DNA from 4 places in the Kocuria oxytropis genome. Region 1 is predicted to be linked to each of the others. Evidence: riboswitches for the same ligand, from Rfam matches in the RefSeq annotation. Region 1 holds a riboswitch; each other region holds the start of a gene.
The links. Region 1 has a riboswitch for S-adenosylmethionine ahead of QYM41_RS14635 (O-acetylhomoserine aminocarboxypropyltransferase/cysteine synthase family protein). Riboswitches for the same ligand answer to the same signal wherever they lie in the genome.
Positions count from the first base shown of each region.

Region 2: linked by a shared signal. The riboswitch ahead of QYM41_RS08055 (MetQ/NlpA family ABC transporter substrate-binding protein) and the one ahead of QYM41_RS14635 (O-acetylhomoserine aminocarboxypropyltransferase/cysteine synthase family protein) in region 1 are both predicted to bind S-adenosylmethionine.
Region 3: linked by a shared signal. The riboswitch ahead of QYM41_RS01290 (cobalamin-independent methionine synthase II family protein) and the one ahead of QYM41_RS14635 (O-acetylhomoserine aminocarboxypropyltransferase/cysteine synthase family protein) in region 1 are both predicted to bind S-adenosylmethionine.
Region 4: linked by a shared signal. The riboswitch ahead of QYM41_RS14440 (O-acetylhomoserine aminocarboxypropyltransferase/cysteine synthase family protein) and the one ahead of QYM41_RS14635 (O-acetylhomoserine aminocarboxypropyltransferase/cysteine synthase family protein) in region 1 are both predicted to bind S-adenosylmethionine.

Region 1 is NZ_JAVFXA010000016.1:36-4,397, reverse strand. It holds gene QYM41_RS14650 (methionine synthase) at 1-27, opposite strand, end outside; gene QYM41_RS14645 (DUF1852 domain-containing protein) at 24-1,043, opposite strand; partial or broken gene QYM41_RS14640 (PLP-dependent transferase) at 1,226-1,461, opposite strand; gene QYM41_RS14635 (O-acetylhomoserine aminocarboxypropyltransferase/cysteine synthase family protein) at 1,463-2,767, opposite strand; SAM riboswitch class I at 2,773-2,885, opposite strand; gene QYM41_RS14630 (TrbL/VirB6 family protein) at 3,178-4,332, shown strand.
Region 2 is NZ_JAVFXA010000006.1:81,120-85,481, reverse strand. It holds gene QYM41_RS08070 (monocarboxylic acid transporter) at 1-292, shown strand, start outside; gene QYM41_RS08065 (GlsB/YeaQ/YmgE family stress response membrane protein) at 515-787, shown strand; gene dxr (1-deoxy-D-xylulose-5-phosphate reductoisomerase) at 934-2,208, shown strand; SAM riboswitch class IV at 2,301-2,417, shown strand; gene QYM41_RS08055 (MetQ/NlpA family ABC transporter substrate-binding protein) at 2,518-3,411, shown strand; gene QYM41_RS08050 (methionine ABC transporter ATP-binding protein) at 3,408-4,362, shown strand, end outside.
Region 3 is NZ_JAVFXA010000001.1:275,810-280,171, reverse strand. It holds gene QYM41_RS01295 (cobalamin-independent methionine synthase II family protein) at 1-894, opposite strand, end outside; gene QYM41_RS01290 (cobalamin-independent methionine synthase II family protein) at 1,074-2,276, opposite strand; SAM riboswitch class I at 2,290-2,389, opposite strand; gene QYM41_RS01285 (3-hydroxybutyrate dehydrogenase) at 2,582-3,346, shown strand; gene QYM41_RS01280 (IclR family transcriptional regulator) at 3,512-4,291, opposite strand.
Region 4 is NZ_JAVFXA010000015.1:20,912-25,273, forward strand. It holds gene QYM41_RS14430 (tellurite resistance/C4-dicarboxylate transporter family protein) at 1-202, shown strand, start outside; gene QYM41_RS14435 (cystathionine gamma-synthase) at 240-1,427, opposite strand; gene QYM41_RS14440 (O-acetylhomoserine aminocarboxypropyltransferase/cysteine synthase family protein) at 1,436-2,752, opposite strand; SAM riboswitch class IV at 2,791-2,910, opposite strand; gene QYM41_RS14445 (Lrp/AsnC family transcriptional regulator) at 3,003-3,455, opposite strand; gene QYM41_RS14450 (thiamine pyrophosphate-dependent dehydrogenase E1 component subunit alpha) at 3,697-4,362, shown strand, end outside.

The DNA.
Region 1 (4,362 bases):
GATGGTGGTGGGCAACAGTGTGTTCATCGGTGTTTCTCCGTCTCTCGCCCGGAGTGGGCCGCGGCCCACTGCTCCAGGAGGGTCTGGTGTGGCTTCACGAAGTGCTCCTCCGTGAACTTCCCCTGCAGGAGGGCCAGCTGACTGCGCTCCTGGCGGTCGTAGGCGATCTGCGTCACCGAGTAGTCTCGGCTCTCCAGGCTCGGCCGGTAGATCCGACCAGCCGCCGCATTGGCGTTGTAGATCTCCGGGCGATAGATCTTCTGGAACGCTTCCATCGTGCTGATGAGACCGATGAGTGCCAGGCTGGAATAGTCATTGAGGAGATCGCCCCGGAAATAGAACGCCAGGGGTGCGACCGCGCCGCGGGGCATGAAGTAGCGGACCCGCAGTCCCATCTTCTCGAAGTATCGATCCGTCAAGGAGGATTCATCCTGCCGATACTCGACCCCGAGGATCGGATGGTGGTTCTCGAGCCGACGATACGTCTTGGTGCTCGAGACGCTGATGCAGATCACGGGCGGCTGGGGGAACCGCTCGCGGTAGGCGTCGGAGTCCAGGAAGTGCGTGAAGAGCTTCCCGTGCAATTCGCCGAAGTCATCGGGGATGCTGGACCGGGACGCCTTCGCGTGGTGTTCCGGCAGCACCACGCTGAAGTCGTGGTCCCGCAGGTAGGACGAGAAGTTGTTCCCCACGATCCCGTCGATGTGCACATTGGTCAGCGTGTCGAAGATCCGCACGTCGAGGACCTCGATCAGGGGGAACGCCGCGTCGTCGCCGTCGGCGGCGAAGTGCAGGTCCACGGAGACGATCTCGATCTCCACGGCATAGCGATCCCGGCTGGGATTGTCCCAGTGGGCCAGGTCGTTGAAGCGACTATTGATCATGGTCAGGGTGTTGCGGAGGTTCTGCCGACGGTTCTCGCCGCGGGCCAGGTTCGCGAAGTTCGTCGTGCCTCGGGAACTGGACGACGGGCAGTAGTCCTCATCGAAGCGGGTCGTGCTGATACTGAACGTGAAGTCGTTCGTCCTGGTGGTCTGATGCATCGATTCCTCACTGTGGGCTGGGGGCCTGCCTCCCAGGTCCGTACTCATCTCCAACGTCCTTCCCTGCTGCTCGTGCACTGCCCTCCCGAAGGTCGCCTCAGTCATGCTCCGGGCACCCCCGGCGCTGCCCGGACGACGTCGATCCGGGCCTCCGGTTTGCCGGTTCCCCGGGCCGCGCGGGCCGCGGCGGTGAGGCGGCGCTGACCGGTCCGGGTCGGGTTGGACCCCCGGCTGTACTCGTGGCCGCCGCGCAGCACATTGATGCGTCCTGCACGAGGGTGCTGGTCTGGTAGACCGGCGGCACGACCGCCCCGGTCAGCGGGTCGGGTGCCTGGCCGGCGTGCACCGCTGTCGTGTGGAAGCCCCGACGGGCCGTCGGCGCAGTGTCCGTCGGTGCTGTGTCGTTCAGGAGGGTCATCTCAGCGCGTCTCCCCGGTCAGGGCCGAGGCCGGTACGGTGGCCAGCGCCCGGTCGAGGTCGACGATCAGGTCCTCGGGACACTCCAGTCCGATGGACAGCCGGATCGTGGTCTCAGTGATGCCCGCGGCCCGGCGTTGGTTGGGGGTGAGCCGGCAGTGCGTCATGGTCGCCGGGTGACTGACCAGGGAGCGCACATCCCCGATGTTGGCCACGAGTTGGAACAGCTCCAGAGCGTCGATGACCGGGCCGATGGCCTCGGGGCCGGCGGCCAGGTCGAAGGAGAACACCGAGCCGGTGCCGTGCGGGAAGTACCTCTCGGCGAGGGCGGCGCTGGGGTGTCCGGGGATCGCCGGGTGGTGGACGCGCCCGACGGTGGGGTGCCGGGCCAGGTGCTCGGCGACCGTTCGCGCGGTCTGCTCCTGCCGGGTGATGCGCACGGCGAGGGTCTCCAGGCCCTGGATGAACTGGGCGGCGCTGGCCGGGGCGAGGGAGGGGCCGAGGTCGTGCAGGAACTTGCTGCGCGCCAGCGCCAGGTAGGCGCCGCGGCCGTGCCGGTCGATGAGTGCCTGGCCGCCGTAGCGGACCTTGGGCCGGGTCAGTTGGGGCCACCGCTCCGGGGCTGCGCCGTAGTCGAAGGTGCCGCCGTCCACGATCGCCCCGCCGAGGACGGCCCCGTGCCCGCCGATGAACTTCGTGGCGGAGTGCACCACCACGTCGGCACCATGTTCCAGTGGCCGGTACAGGACCGGCGTCGCCAAGGTGCTGTCCACCACGACCGGGACCCCGGAAGCGTGGGCGATGTCCGCCAGCGCCGGAAGGTCCGGCAGGGTGGCCAGCGGGTTGGTGATGGACTCCAGGAAGAACGCGCGGGTGTCCGGCCGGATCGCCGCGCCCCAGGCCTGCGGGTCGGCCGGGTCGGCGAAAGTGACCTCGATGCCGAAGCCGGCGAAGGTGTCCGTCAGCAGGTCCACCGTCCCGCCGTAAAGCTGGCTGGAGGCGACCAAGTGCTTGCCGCCGTGAAGCAGAGTCAGCAGGGACAGCGCGACGGCGGCTTGTCCCGTGGCGGTGCCGATGGCCCCGATCCCGCCCTCCAGGGCCGCCAGTCGGTTCTCGAACACAGCGACCGTGGGGTTGCCCGTGCGGCTGTAGGTGAACCCGGGGGTCTCCAACCGGAACATCGAGGCGGCCGTGGCGTGATCGGGGAAGCGGTAGGCCGCCGTCTGGTGGATGGGTACGGCCACCGGCCAGTAGGGGGCCTCGGGCTCGTAGCCGGCGTGGACCTGTTGGGTGGCATGGTGATTCATTCGATTCTCCATCGGTCCTGGCGGTAGCACCGTGCCCGCCGGTCCCGATGTCCCAGGGTCGGCTGACTGGTTGCTGCGGCGTCGTCGAGCCAGATCTCTCGGCCGCTCTGGATGGTGTGGTGCGCTCATCCCACTCGATGGACGGCTCTCTAGTCCAACGGACGGTGGGGTCGGCTGTCACAAAGACACACGTCGGGACATATTCGGGCCGGGCGGTCGCGCTCGGCCGACGTCGGGCCGGGTTTGTGACAAGTTGTGACGGCCGACCACCGAGCCTCACGTGGGCTCAGTGATGTCCCGGCGGAAGACCAGGGCGTCGTTGAGGGCGCTGTGCGCCGAGAAGATGACTCCCGCCTGGGGGTGGCGTCATCAACGGCATGGTGAACGGCGTCAACCGGACCCCAGGAGCCGTGCACGGAGAGATGGCCTGGACCCAGCGCGCCGAACCGGCCCGCGACCTGCTGAAGAATCTGCTCACCCTGGCCGTGGTCACGGCCTCGGGGGTGACGATCCTCAACGTCCTGGTGGCCGGCACCGACGCCCTAGCCGTACAGATCATCGACTCCGCCATCGGTGAGGACTTCCAGACCGACGTGCTCAAGCTGTTGGACCTCGACAACGCCACCAGCGCCGGTGCAGCCGATCCGGTGTGGTTGGGCGGCAACGTCATCCTGATCATCGTCGGCGGGGTCGTGGCCATCATCGTGAACCTCATCCAGTTGATGCTGATGGTGCTGCGCACCGGGATGCTGTTCCTGATGGCCGGGATCCTGCCCCTCTCCGCCGCCTTCCTGAACACCGAGACGGGGAAGAACTTCTTCCAGAAGGTCATCGCCTGGACCCTGGCCTTCGCCTTCTACAAGCCCGCCGCGGCCCTGATCTACGGGTTGGCGATCAAGATGTCCACCACCGGGGTGTGGGAGGACTCCGGCAGCGGGCTGATCCAGTTCGCCGCCGGGCTGATGATGATCGTCGCCTCCGTGTTCGCCCTGCCCGTGCTCATCGGGTTCCTCAGCCCCGTCCTGGGCTCGATGTCCTCCTCCGGCGGTAGCAGCGGCGGGGCGCTGGGCATCGCGGCGATGGGCGCGGCAATCCCGCAGGGAGCCTCCCACCTGGCGCGCTCGGGACGCGGCTTCGGCTCTGACTCCTCCTCCGCGCCGCCCTCGAAGGGCAGTTCGGGTTCCGCGCCTGCGGGTCTGTCCTCGCCTGCCGGTGGGGCCAACGGCACCGCTGGGGCCAGTGCTGCAGGCACGGCGGGCTCCGCTGGTGCGGCGGCGGCGGCGGGTGCAGCAGCTGCTCCTGTGGCTGCTGCGGGCATGGCGGCCGCCAACGCAGTGCAAAGAGGCGGGGAAGCCGTCGCCCAGGCCACCGAGTCCAGCGCGAACGCCGGCACCTCCAGCCCCGGAGGAAGCACCGGCGGCACCGGACCGGCAGGCGCGTCCTCGACGGGCACACCCGGCCAGGACGGTGCGCAGAAGTCCCCTGCCGGGACCGGAGCGCAACCGACCCCAGGCACCGGGGCGGCAGGGGCAACGCCTCGTACCGGAACGGGGCCCGCTAGTTGAGCCCCCGATAGTGGTGTAGCGCGGTGGCCC
Region 2 (4,362 bases), on a different contig from region 1:
TCGCTTCACCACCCGCGGCGCGGTCTGGTCCATGTACGGCGGCCTGTTCATCTCCGTGGGCCTGATCGTCTTCTCCCCGGTGATGTCCGGAGCCGAGACGTCGATGATCCCGACCGCGGACTTCGCGTGGTTCCCGCTGCAGAACCCGGGCCTGGTCTCGATCCCGGCCTCCTTCCTCCTCGGTTTCATCGGTTCCATGACGGAGCGCCGGCTCGAGGACCCCGTCAAGCAGTCCGAGATGGAGGTGCGCTCCCTCACAGGCATCGGCGCGGAGAAGCCTGTCGCCCACTGACGCCACTTCCGCTCCCACCTGGGACGATCCCCGGCCCGCCCGAAGCCCCGGCTTCCGGCGGGCCGGTCCGTTTTCCCGTCGGCCCCCGAGAATTCGCCTCCGTGAAAAGACAGGCGGCTGATCGTCGGTTAGTGTTGGCCCCGAAGCCGGTCCAGGGTATTCCAGGGATACTCGCCGGTTGCGTACACTGAAAGTCCCTCCCGGGACGGATAAGGAGCCATCATGGGAATCATCAGCTGGATCGTCCTCGGCCTCATCGCCGGCGCCCTCGCCAAGCTCATCATGCCGGGCAACCAGGGCGGCGGAATTCTCGTCACCATGGTCCTCGGCATCGTCGGAGCCCTCCTCGGAGGTTTCCTCGGCTCGCTGATCGGCATCGGCGACCTGGAGTCCGTCTTCGACATCGGTACCATCATCACCGCCGTCGTGGGAGCGCTCATCGTGCTCTTCATCTGGGGTGCGGTCACCGGCCGCAAGGGCCGCACGACGCACTGACCCGACCACACCGGTCCCCGAGGCCCCGTCCACCGCTGCCGGTGGACGGGGCCTCGTCGCACCCGGGCCTCCCGCCCCGGGCCCCCGCGGCCCGCACGGTGCCGGCGGGGACCCGGGGCGGGCCGGGGCCGGGGGATACTGGGGCCATGACGTCCCCCGCCTCCTCGCCCCGCACCCGCCCGACGCCCGAGCTGCAGGCCCTGGCCGCCGCCGGTCCCCGCAGGATCGTCGTCCTGGGCTCCACGGGCTCGATCGGCACCCAGGCCCTCGACGTCGTCCGGGCCGCACGCGGGCTCGAGGGGCCGGAGCCGTTCCGCGTGACCGCCCTCGCCGCGGGGCGCGGCCACCTCGAGCTGCTGGCCGAGCAGGCCGTCGAGACCCGGGCCTCCCTGGTGGCCACGAGCGGCACCGGCCAGGACGCCGCCCGACTGGCCGGCCTGATCGCGGAGCGGGCCGGGGCCGCCGGGGCGTGGGGCTACCGCCCGCACATCGAGCACGGGCCCGGTGCGGCGTCGGCGGCCGCGGCCCATCCCGACGCGGACCTGGTGCTCAACGGGATCACCGGGTCCATCGGGCTCGCCCCCACGCTGGCGGCGCTCGGGGCCGGGCACAAGCTGGCCCTGGCGAACAAGGAGTCGCTGATCGCCGGCGGCGCCCTCGTCCGCTCCGCCGCGGCGGCCACCGGGGACCCGGACGCGCTGATCCCCGTGGACTCCGAGCACTCCGCGCTGGCCCAGGCGCTGCGCGGCGGAACGGCCGGGGAGGTGGACCGGCTCGTCCTCACGGCCTCCGGCGGGCCGTTCCGCGGCCGGTCCCGGGCGGAGCTGGAGTCGGTCACCCCGCGGGACGCCCTGCGGCACCCCACGTGGGACATGGGGCTGATGGTGACCACCAACTCGGCGACCATGGTGAACAAGGCGCTCGAGGTGCTCGAGGCGCACCTGCTCTTCGACGTGCCCCTCGAGCGCATCGACGTGGTCGTCCACCCGCAGTCGGTGGTCCACTCCATGGTCCAGTTCGTGGACGGCTCCACCCTCGCCCAGGCCTCGCCCCCGGACATGCGCCTGCCCATCGCCCTCGGCCTGGCCTGGCCGCACCGGGTGCCCGGGGCCGCGCTGCCGTGCGACTGGACGCGCGCCACCGAGTGGACCTTCGAACCCCTCGACCCGGTGGTGTTCCCGGCCGTGGAGCTGATCAAGGCCGCGGGGGAGCGGGGCGGGACCTTCCCCGCGGTGTTCAACGCCGCCAACGAGGAGGCGGTGCACGCCTTCCACGACGGCCGGATCCGCTTCCCGGCCATCGTGGACACGGTCGAGGCGGTGCTGGAGGAGCACGACGGGTCCGGGGAGCCGGACCTGGAGGCGGTCCTCGAGGCCGAGCGCTGGGCACGGTGCCGCGCCCAGGAGGTCCTGGCCGGCTGACCCGGCCGCCGGCTCCGGCGCTCCCGGGTCCCGCCTCCCGCGCTCCCGGCCCGGCGCCGCGAGCGGGCGCGTCCGTGCTAGTCTGTCGGCCGGATGACGAGTCCCAGCACCGAGCCCTGGCTTGCTGGGCGGCAACCCTCTCCCGTAGTGGGGTGCCCCAGGTGAACCATCCGGCCACGGCCGAGGACGGCCGGCGGCAAGTACGGCTCGACGCCTGCCGCGCCCTTCCGCGCGCCGATCGGCCGTCGCCGCCGGTCCCCGGCCCCGGTGAAGACCTCCGACACCAACGGACCCACGGAAAGGCACCACATGCGATCGCAGCGCCTCCCCCTCCTCGCACTGGCCACGACCCTCGGCCTCACCCTCACCGCCTGCGGCGGCTCCGCCGGGGAGTCCTCCGGCGAGGGTGTCCTGGCCGACGACAAGGTCACCATCGGCGTGGTGGGCACCGACCCGACCCACGACGCCCTGAAGAAGCTGGCCGAGGAGCAGGGCATCACGGTCGAGTACGTCGACTTCTCCGACTACAACCAGCCGAACCCCGCCACCGAGTCCGGCGACGTGGAGATGACCTGGTTCCAGCACGTCCCGTTCCTCGCCGACTACAACAACTCCGCGGGGGGCTCCATCACCCCGATCGGCTCGACCTCGATCTACCCGCTGGGGCTGTACTCCAACCAGTACGAATCCGTGGAGCAGTTCCAGAAGGGCGACGAGATCGCCGTGCCCAACGACGCCGTGAACCTCTCCCGCGCGCTGCTCGTGCTCGAGTCCGCCGGCCTCGTGGAGCTGACCTCGGACACCCTCATCCCCACCGAGCTCGACGTCGACACCGAGGCCTCCACGGTGAAGGTCACGCCCGTCTCGGCGGAGCAGACGGTGCTGTCCCTGGACTCGGTGGCCGGCTCGGTCATCAACAACGACTTCCTGTCCCGGGCGGACATCGACCCGAAGTCGGCGCTCGCCCAGGACGACCCCGAGGCCGAGGGCTCCCGGGCCTACGTCAACCTCTTCACCACGACGGAGGAGCTCGCCGACGACGAGACCCTGCGGAAGGTCGCGGCCCTCTACCACGAGCAGCCCGTGATCGACGCCGAGATGGAGGAGACCAAGGGCACCGCCGTGCCGCTGCAGCTCGAGCCGGAGGAGCTGCAGGACCTCACCCAGCGCTACCAGCAGGAGCTGAAGGACCAGCAGCAGTGAGCGCGGAGGGACCCACCGGGCCGTCCCCGTCCGGGCGCCCCGAGGAGGTGCTCGTCCGCTTCGAGAACGTCTCCAAGACCTTCCGCACCGGCACGGGCCGGGCGGCCCGCGAGGTGGTGGCGGTCGACGACGTCAGCCTCGAGGTCCGCCGCGGCGAGATCTTCGGCGTGATCGGCTACTCGGGGGCGGGCAAGTCCACCCTCGTGCGCCTGATCAACGGGCTCGAGCCGGTGACCTCCGGGTCCCTGACCGTGGAGGGGTTCGAGGTGGCCGGCCGGCGCGAGACGGAGCTGGCGCCCGTGCGGCAGGAGATCGGCATGATCTTCCAGCAGTTCAACCTCTTCACCTCCCGGACCGTGGCCGGCAACGTCGAGTACCCGCTCAAGCGGGCCGGCTGGCCGAAGGAGAAGCGCCGTGCCCGGGTGGCCGAGCTGCTCGAGTTCGTGGGCCTGGCCGCCCGCGCCGGGAACTACCCGGAGCAGCTCTCCGGCGGGCAGAAGCAGCGCGTGGGCATCGCCCGCGCCCTGGCCACCAGCCCGAAGCTGCTGCTGGCCGACGAGTCGACGAGCGCCCTGGACCCGGAGACCACGCAGGAGGTGCTGCAGGTGCTGCAGCGGGTCAACCGGGAGCTGGGGATCACCATCGTGATCATCACCCACGAGATGGACGTGGTGCGGGCCATCGCGGACCGGGTGGCCGTGATGCAGGACGGGAAGGTCGTGGAGCACGGCTCCACCGTGGACATCTTCGCCCGGCCGCGCACCGAGACCGCCCACCGCTTCGTCTCCTCCGTGCTGCACTCGGAGCCCGACGCCCGCGACGTGGCACGGCTGCGCCGCACCCACCGGGGGCGCCTGGTCATCGTGGACGTCGGCGACGGCGTGGACATCGGCGGGGTGCTCTCGGACGGCGCCGCCCGCGGGGTCCGCTTCACCATCGCCTACGGGGGCA
Region 3 (4,362 bases), on a different contig from region 1:
CAGGTCCACGAGGTGCTTCAGCTCGAGGTCCGTGGTGTGCGGGCCGTGCCAGGAGCCCCAGCACAGGTGGAAGCGGACCTGCTCCTCGGGGATCCCCCGCAGCGCGTGGTTGAGCGCCTCGACGCGCAGCTGCGTGAAGGCCAGGTAGTCCTCCACCGTGGGCTCCGGGTTGACCTGGTCCCAGGACTCCGCGATGGAGGGGTCGTCGATCTGCACGGTCAGCCCCGCGTCCGTGATCGCCAGGTACTCCTCGCGCATCGCGTCGGCGCACGCGTAGACGAGCTCCTCGTCGGTCCGGTAGTACTCGTTCGTCACGCGCGCGGCGGAGCCGGGGGAGAGGGCGGCGACGAACCCGGTCCCCGCCCCGGCGGCCGTCATGGCGGCCCGGAGGTGGCGCACGTCCGAGGCCACCGCCTCCTGCCCGGTGTAGCTCAGCGGCCCGGTGATCTTGGGCTGCGTGGTCGAGGAGCGTCCCGTGAGGATGCCCGACGCCGGGTCCTCGTACGCCTCCCGGAACCGCTCGCGGTCCCGGCGGTCCGGGAAGCTCGTGAGCACGATGTGCCCGGGCGAGGAGCGCCTCTTCTCCGTGGACGCCCACCGGTCCTCGTCGGACGGCGTGAGCCCGCCGAGGCGGGAGAAGGAGTAGTTCCACCACGCGCCGTAGTCGACCGCGCTGGACATGGTGTGCCCGTACTCGCCGTCGTTGACGACGTCCAGGCCGATCTCGCGCTGCCGGCGGACCACGTCCTCGACGCCGACGGCGAGCTCCTCGGTGAGCTGCTCGAACGTGATGGTGCCCTCGGCGTGCTGCCGGTTGGCCTCCAGCAGCCGCGGGGTGCGCGGCAGGGAGCCCACGTGCGTGGTCTGCACGTGGTCGGTGTTCTGCATGGTCATGCGTGTCCTCCTCGGGGAACGACTTGCGGCGGGAACGACTTGCGGCGGGAACGACGGGCGGCGGGAGCGGCGGGCGGCGGGAGCGGCGGGCAGCCGCGGACAGCAGGGGGAGCGGCGGGCGGCTGGGGGCCGGCCGCGAGCGGCGGGCGGTCGCGGGGACCGGCCGGCGGCGGTGCCGGTCAGGACCAGAGCCGGCGGGAGGCGAGCTCGGCGCCCCGGCCGAGCGACTCGAGCTTGGCCCAGGCGATCTGCGGGTGGATCCGCCCGCCCAGCCCGCAGTCGGTCGAGGCGATGACGTTCTCACGCCCCACCAGGCGGGCGAAGCGCTCGATCCGGTCGGCCACCAGCTCGGGGTGCTCCACCACGTTGGTCGCGTGGGAGACGACGCCCGGGACGAGGACCTTGCCCTCGGGCAGCCGGTGGTCCTGCCAGACCCTCCACTCGTGCTCGTGCCGGGCGTTGGCGGCCTCGAAGCTGTAGCCGCCCGCCCGGATGGAGAGCACGAGCTCCACCAGGTGCTCGAAGCCGAGGTCGGTGGTGTGCGGGCCGTGCCAGGAGCCCCAGCACAGGTGGAAGCGGACCTGCTCCTCCGGGATCCCCTCCAGGGCGTAGTTGAGGGCCTCGACGCGCTTGCGGGTGAACGCGAGGTAGTCCTCCACGCCGGGCTCGGGGTTGACCTGGTCCCAGTTCTCCGCGATGGAGGGGTCGTCGATCTGCACGATCAGCCCGGCGTCGGTGATGGCCCTGTACTCCTCGCGCATGACCTCGGCGCACGCGGCGAGCACCTCGTCCTCGTCCGCGTAGTGGGTGTTCTCCAGCCGGGCGCAGGAGCCCGGGGACAGCGCGGCGAGATAGCCCTCGCTCGCGCCCGTGGCCCGCAGGGCGGCCCGGAGGTGGCGGATGTCGGCCTCCACGGCCGCGTGACCCGTGTACTCCAGCTTCCCGGTGATCCTCGGGAACGGCGCCTGCGTGCCCGTGGTGATCCCCGAGGCGGGGTCCGTGTAGGCGTCGTGGAAGGCCTGGCGGTCCCGGCGGTCCCCGAAGCTGGTCAGGACCACGCGGCCGGGGGAGGAGCGCTGCGGCTCCTGCTCCCACAGTCCCACCTCCCCCGGGGTGAGGCCCGAGATCCGGGCGAAGACGTAGTGCCACCACGCGCCGTAGTCGACGTCCGCGGCCATGGCGTGGCCGTACTCGCCGTCGTTGACCACGTCGATCCCGGCCTCGCGCTGCCGGCGGACCACGTCCAGCACGGAGTCGTGGAGCAGGGCCTCGTGCTCGGGCCCCGGGGCGCCGCCCTTCGCCCGGTTGGCCTCGAGCAGCGCCGGGGTGCGCGGGAGGGACCCGGCGTGGGTCGTGCGGATGCGGTCCGTGCTGCGCAGCATGGGGCGTCGGTCCTTTCCATCGGTCCTGGCGGTAGCACCGGAGGGGACGGGGGCCGTCGCCCGGGTTGCTGCGGCGTCGTCGAGCCAGATCTCTCGGCCGCTCTGGATGGTGACCCTGTCATCCAACCGCACGCGTGCGCCCGGCGCCATTCGGGGCCCGGATGACGGACATGACGCCGTGTGACGCCGTCCGGCGCCCGCTCCCGTGCGGCGATGCCCTTCGCGAACATGGCCCGGATCACATACCGTGGCGATGATCCGTGCCCCTCACCCCGCGGGCACGGCGGACCAGAGGAAGGACTCCCATGTCCCAGACGCCCCAGCAGCAGGACCTCGAGGGCCGCACGGCGCTCGTCACGGGCGGCGCGAGCGGCATCGGCCTGGCGGCGGCCAGGGCCCTCGCCGGCTCCGGCGCGCACGTGGTCGTGGCCGACGTCGACGAGGCCGGCGCGCAGCGCGTCGCCGAGGAGCTCGGCGGCCGCGCCTGGTCGGTCGACCTGCTCGACACCGCGGCGCTCGCGGACCTGAGCCTCGAGGTGGACGTGCTGGTCAACAACGCCGGCATCCAGAAGGTCTCCCCCCTGCACGAGTTCGACCCGGCGGACTTCCACCGGATCCTGGTCCTGATGCTGGAGTCCCCGTTCCTGCTGGTCCGCGCCGCGCTGCCGCACATGTACGAGCAGGGGTGGGGGCGGGTCGTCAACGTCTCGTCCGTCCACGGCCTGCGCGCCTCGCCGTACAAGAGCGCCTACGTCTCCGCCAAGCACGGTCTCGAGGGGCTCTCGAAGACCATCGCCCTGGAGGGGGCGGCGCACGGGGTGACGAGCAACTGCGTCAACCCCGGCTACGTCCGCACCCCGCTGGTGGAGAAGCAGGTCGCGGACCAGGCCGCGGTGCACGGGATCCCGGAGTCCGAGGTGGTGGAGCGGATCATGCTCGGCGAGACGCCGGTCAAGAAGCTCGTGGAGCCCGAGGACGTCGGCAGCCTCGTGGCCTGGCTGGCCGGGCCGCACGCGTCCATGGTCACCGGGGCGTCCTACACGATGGACGGCGGCTGGACCGCCCGCTGAGCCCCGCCCCGCCCGGCGGCGGGCCGCCGTGCCTGGCCCGGGCGGCATCCGGGCGGGCCGGCATCCGGGCGGCAATCGGCCCGGTTCCGCCGGTCTCGCCGGTCCCGCCGGTCCGCAGGCCCCGGAATCCCGGGCACTCCCGGCGGCCCGGCCGGACCGGGACGTTCAGCGGTGGCCCAGCTCCCGGGAGAGCCGGTGGGCCTCCGTGAGCAGGGCCCGTCCCAGGGGCTGACGGCGCTCACCGGTGAACCGCGGCTCGATGCCCGTGAGGCTCAGGGCGTAGACCGGGGCCCCCGTGGCGTCGAAGACCGCGGCGGCCATGCCCCAGCTGCCCTCCACGATCAGCCCGGGGTTCACCGCAAAGCCCTCCCGCCGCACGTCCGCGAGCAGCTCGCGGATCCGCTCGGGCGTGTGCAGCGGCCCCCACCCGGCGCGTGCCCCGGCGGTGGCCGCGAGGACCCGCTCCACCTCCGGGTCCGGGAGGTGGGCCAGGATCGCGAGCCCCGCCGAGGCGACGCCCAGGGGCAGCCGCAGGCCCTCGTAGAGGACGTGCGAGCGGATGGGGAACGCGCCCTCGACCCGGGCGAGGCAGACCGTCTCCAGCCCGCGGCGGGCCGAGAGGAACGCGCTCTCGCCGGTGGCCTCCGCGAGCCGGCGCAGCGAGGGCCCGGCCAGTTCCCGGATCGGGTAGCGGTGGGCCGCCACGGCGCCCAGCACGTACAGCTCCGGACCCAGCTGCCAGGTCCCCGTCCCCGCGTCCCGGTCCACGAGGCCCTCCTCGGCCAGCCCCGTGAGCAGCCGGTGCACGGTGGGCCGGGTCAGCCCGGTCTGCGCCGCGAGCTCCGCCACCGTGCTGCCCTGCTCCCGGCCGGCCACGGCCCGCAGCAGCCGCCCCACCCGGTGGACCACCTGGGTCCCCGATCCCGTCTCCCGCTCCGCTCCCATGGCTCCACTATATGGACACCGTGCCCGTGAATGGCCGGATGCTGAGGAGAAGGGCTGTCATTCCGCCGATT
Region 4 (4,362 bases), on a different contig from region 1:
GGACGACCTGCCGCTCGTGGGGCTGGTCGGGGCAGCCTGGCTGTGGGTGGCTCTGGGCGCCTGGGCCGTGGTGTTCACCGCCATGGTCGCGCACCTGGCCCGGCGGCTGCTCCTCGGCCGGCGGGGCCCTGCCCCCGCCTGGCCGGAGGCGGACCCGGCCGGCGCCCCGGCCGGGTCCGGCGACCCGGACACGACCCGCTGAGCCGCGCGGTGCCGGCTGACCGGGCGGAGCCGGACCGTCAGGCGGAAAGCGCGCGCTCGAGGTCCTCGAGCTGGTCCTCGACGTCCTCGATGCCCACCGAGAGCCGCACCAGGTCCACGGGCACGGCCAGCGCGGTGCCCCGCACGGAGGCGTGCGTCATCTCGGAGGGGTAGCAGATCAGGGACTCCACCCCGCCCAGGCTCACGGACAGCGAGTACAGCCGGGTGCCCTCCGCCACCGCCCGGGCCGCGGCCTCCCCGCCGGTCAGCCGGAAGGAGACCATGCCGCCGGGCCCGCGCATCTGCGCGGCCGCGAGCGCGTGCCCGGGGTGCCCGGGCAGGCCGGGGTAGAGCACCTGGGACACCTCCGGGCGCTCCAGCAGCCACTCGGCGATCCGCTGCGCGTTGTCCTGGTGGCGCTCCATCCGCAGCCCGAGGGTCTTGAGCCCGCGGGCGGCCAGGTAGCTGTCCTGGGGGCCGGCCACGGCCCCGGCGGCGAACTGCTGGAAGCCGACCGTCTCCGCGAGCGGGGCCCCGCGCCACTCGGCCGTCCCGACGACCACGGCGCCGCCGAGCACGTCGGAGTGCCCGCCGATGTACTTGGTGGTGGAGTGCACCACGGCGTGCGCGCCGAGCTCCAGGGGGTTCTGCAGGTACGGGGACGCGAAGGTGTTGTCGACGACGAGCAGCGCCCCGGCGTCCCGGGCCAGCTGCGCCCAGGCCGCGACGTCGGCGATGCCGAGCAGCGGGTTGGACGGCGTCTCGAGCCACAGCACCCGGGTGGCGCCGGGACGCACCGCCGCGCGGACGTCGTCGAGGTCGGTGGTGTCCACCGCGGTGTGGGTGATCTCCCAGGGGGCGAGCACCGTGGTGATCAGCCGGTTGGTGCCGCCGTATCCGTCGGCCCCGAGCACGACGTGGTCGCCCGGGCGCAGGACCGCGCGCAGCAGGGCGTCCTCGGCGGCGATCCCCGAGGCGAAGGCGAACCCGCGCTCGCCCCGCTCCAGGGCCGCGAGCTGCTCCTCGAAGCCGCTGCGGGTGGGGTTGGAGCCGCGGCTGTACTCGTGGCCCGCGCGCAGCACGTTGATGCCGTCCTGGGCGAACGTGGAGGTCTGGTAGATGGGCGGGATGACCGCCCCGGTCAGCGGGTCCGGCTCCTGGCCGGCGTGGACGGCGGTGGTCGTGAACCCGCGGGGACGGGTGCGGGTCTCGGTGGCGGAGGTCATGGCGGGGCTCACTTCCGGGTGGTCTGGACGGTGTCGAGGGCCTGGCCGAGGTCGGCCACGAGGTCCTGCGGGGACTCGAGGCCCACGGACAGCCGGATCGTGGTCTCGGCGATCCCGCCGGCCCGGCGCTGCTCGGGGGTCAGGCGGCAGTGCGTCATGGCCGCGGGGTGGGCCACGAGGCTGCGGGTGTCCCCGACGTTGGCGACCAGCTTGAACAGCCGCAGCGCGTCGATGAACGGTCCCACGGCCGCGGCCGGGGCGGCGAGGTCGAAGGAGAACACGGAGCCGGTGCCGCGGGGGAAGTCCCGGGCCGCGATCCCCGCGCCGGGGTCCCCGGGCACGCCGGGGTGGTGGACGCGGGCGACGGCGGGGTGTCCGGTCAGGAACTCGGCCACCGCGAGGGCGGAGGCCGTGTGCCGGGCCACCCGCAGCTCGAGGGTCTCGGTGCCCTGCAGGATCTGGGCGGCGTTGAACGGGGAGAGCGTGGTGCCGAGGTCGTGCACGTACTTGGCCCGGACCAGGTGCAGGTAGGGGCTCGCCCCGGCGCACTTCTCGGCCAGGCTCAGCCCGCCCCAGCGGGCGCGGGCCTGCGTGAACTGCGGCCACCTGCCCGGCCGCGCGGACCAGTCGAAGGTCCCGCCGTCCACGACCGCCCCGGCGAGCGCGTTGCCGTGCCCGCCGAGGAACTTGGTGGCGGAGTGCACCACGATGTCGGCGCCCTTCTCGAGGGGCCGGTACAGGGCCGGGGAGGCGAGGGTGTTGTCGACGACGACGGGCACCCCGGCCGCCCGGGCGACGTCGGCGATCCCGGGCAGGTCCGGGAGGGTGGCCAGCGGGTTGCCGATGGACTCGAGCAGGAACGCCCGGGTGTCGGGGCGCACGGCCGCCGCCCACGCCCCCGGCGTCGTGGGGTCCGTGAACGTGACCTCGATGCCGCAGTCGGCGAACGAGTCGGTGAGCAGGTCCACCGTCCCGCCGTAGAGCTTCTCGGAGGCCACGAGGTGCTTGCCGGCGCCCTGGCCGAGCAGGGCGAGCAGCGCCACCGCCACGGCGGACTGCCCGGAGCCGGTCGCCACGGCGCCCACGCCGCCCTCGAGGTCGCTGATCCGCTGCTCGAGCACCGCGACCGTCGGGTTGCCCGTGCGGGTGTAGGTGAAGCCCGGCCGGGTCTGGGCGAACATCTGCCGCGCGGCCTCGTAGTCGGGGAACTCGTACGCCGCGGACTGGTAGATCGGGACCGTGAGGGTGCGCTGGGCGAGCTGGTCGTGGGTGCCGGCGTGGATCTGCCGGGTGGCGAGGTCGTGATCGGTCACGGGGACGGACATGGCGCTTGCTCCTGTGCCTTGCTCTTACCCGCACCGGACGGCCGTGGTCGCCGGAGGGGCGCCGCGGAGGATGCAGGCCGCTTCTTCATCCGAACCACCCGATGAGCATGGGGTTGGTGCGTGACCCAGTCGGAGCTTCGCGGTCACGTCTCGTGAAGCTGGGCCCACACTATGCGCAGAGGTAGTGGCTGTCCCGCCGCGACGGAACATGACGACCGTGACGGAACATGACGCCGGCCGGGCCCCCGGGTCAGGCCCGGGTGTCGATGTCCTCGAAGACCAGGAAGGTCTGGGTGTCCACCACCCCGGGCAGCTGCTGGATGTGCTCGAAGATGACCTGCCGCAGGTGCACGGTGTCCACGGCCCGCACGAGCAGCATGACGTCGAAGTTGCCGCCCACCAGGGCGATGTGGTGCACGGCGGGAATCGCCCGGAGCTGGGCGCACAGCTCCCGCCAGGTGTTCTGCTGGAGCTTGAGCGTCACGTACGCCGAGGCCTGCAGCCCCGCCCGGACGGGGTCGATCACGGTGCTGAAGCGCAGGATCACGCCCTCGTCCCGGAGCCGGTTGATCCGGGCGTAGGCGTGGGCGCGGGAGACGTGCACGGCGGCGGCGATCGCGGTCACCGACTGCCGCGCGTCCCGGGAGAGCTCCGCGAGGATCTTCCGGTCGGTCTCGTCGAGGGACACGGGGGTCGAGGGCACGGCGGGCTCCTTCGGTGGGGTCGGTCGCGGGGCCCGGGAGGCGCCGGACGAATGTGTGTGCGCCACGCCACACTAGACCATTCCGTCCACGCAGTCTGCACTTCTCGCTCCACTCTTCTGCTCTTTCCCCGTTCTGTGGATACGAACCGGGTCCTGTTCCCATACTGGGGAGACATCGTTGCACCAGCCTTCCCGCCTCCCCGGACCCGTGACCGGGCCGGGGACCGACCGAGGGGACACCATGAGCCAGACCGTCGAGACCCCCGAGGACCCGATCCTCCGGGCCTCCCAGACCTTCGGCATCACGCCGGAGCAGTACATGCTCCCGGCCCGCGGCGAGATCCGCATGGTCGCCCCGGACGGGCGGCTGCTCGCCCCCGAGGAGCAGGGCACCGGCCCCGGCCACGAGTACCCGCTGCCCGCCCGGGACGTCCTGCTCGAGGCCTACGAGAAGCTCGTGGTCGGGCGGCGGGTCAACGACCAGAACTCCGCCCTGGTCCGCCAGGGCCGCATGGCCGTCTACCCGTCCAGCCACGGCCAGGAGGCCTGCCAGGTGGCCGCCGCCCTGTGCCTCGAGGAGGGCGACTGGCTGTTCCCCACCTACCGGGACACCGTGGCCGTGATGACCAAGGGCGTGGACCCGATGCAGGTCATGGCCATCTTCCGCGGCGAGTGGCACAGCGGCTACGACCCCTACGAGCACCGCGTGGGCATCCAGTCCACGCCGCTGACCACCCAGCTGCTGCACGCGGTGGGCGTGGCCCACGCCGCGAAGCTGCGCGGGGAGGACACCGTGGTCCTGGCGATGTGCGGCGACGGCGCCACCAGCGAGGGCGACTTCCACGAGGCCCTGAACTTCGCGGCCGTGTTCAAGCTGCCGGTCGTGTTCTTCGTGCAGAACAACGGC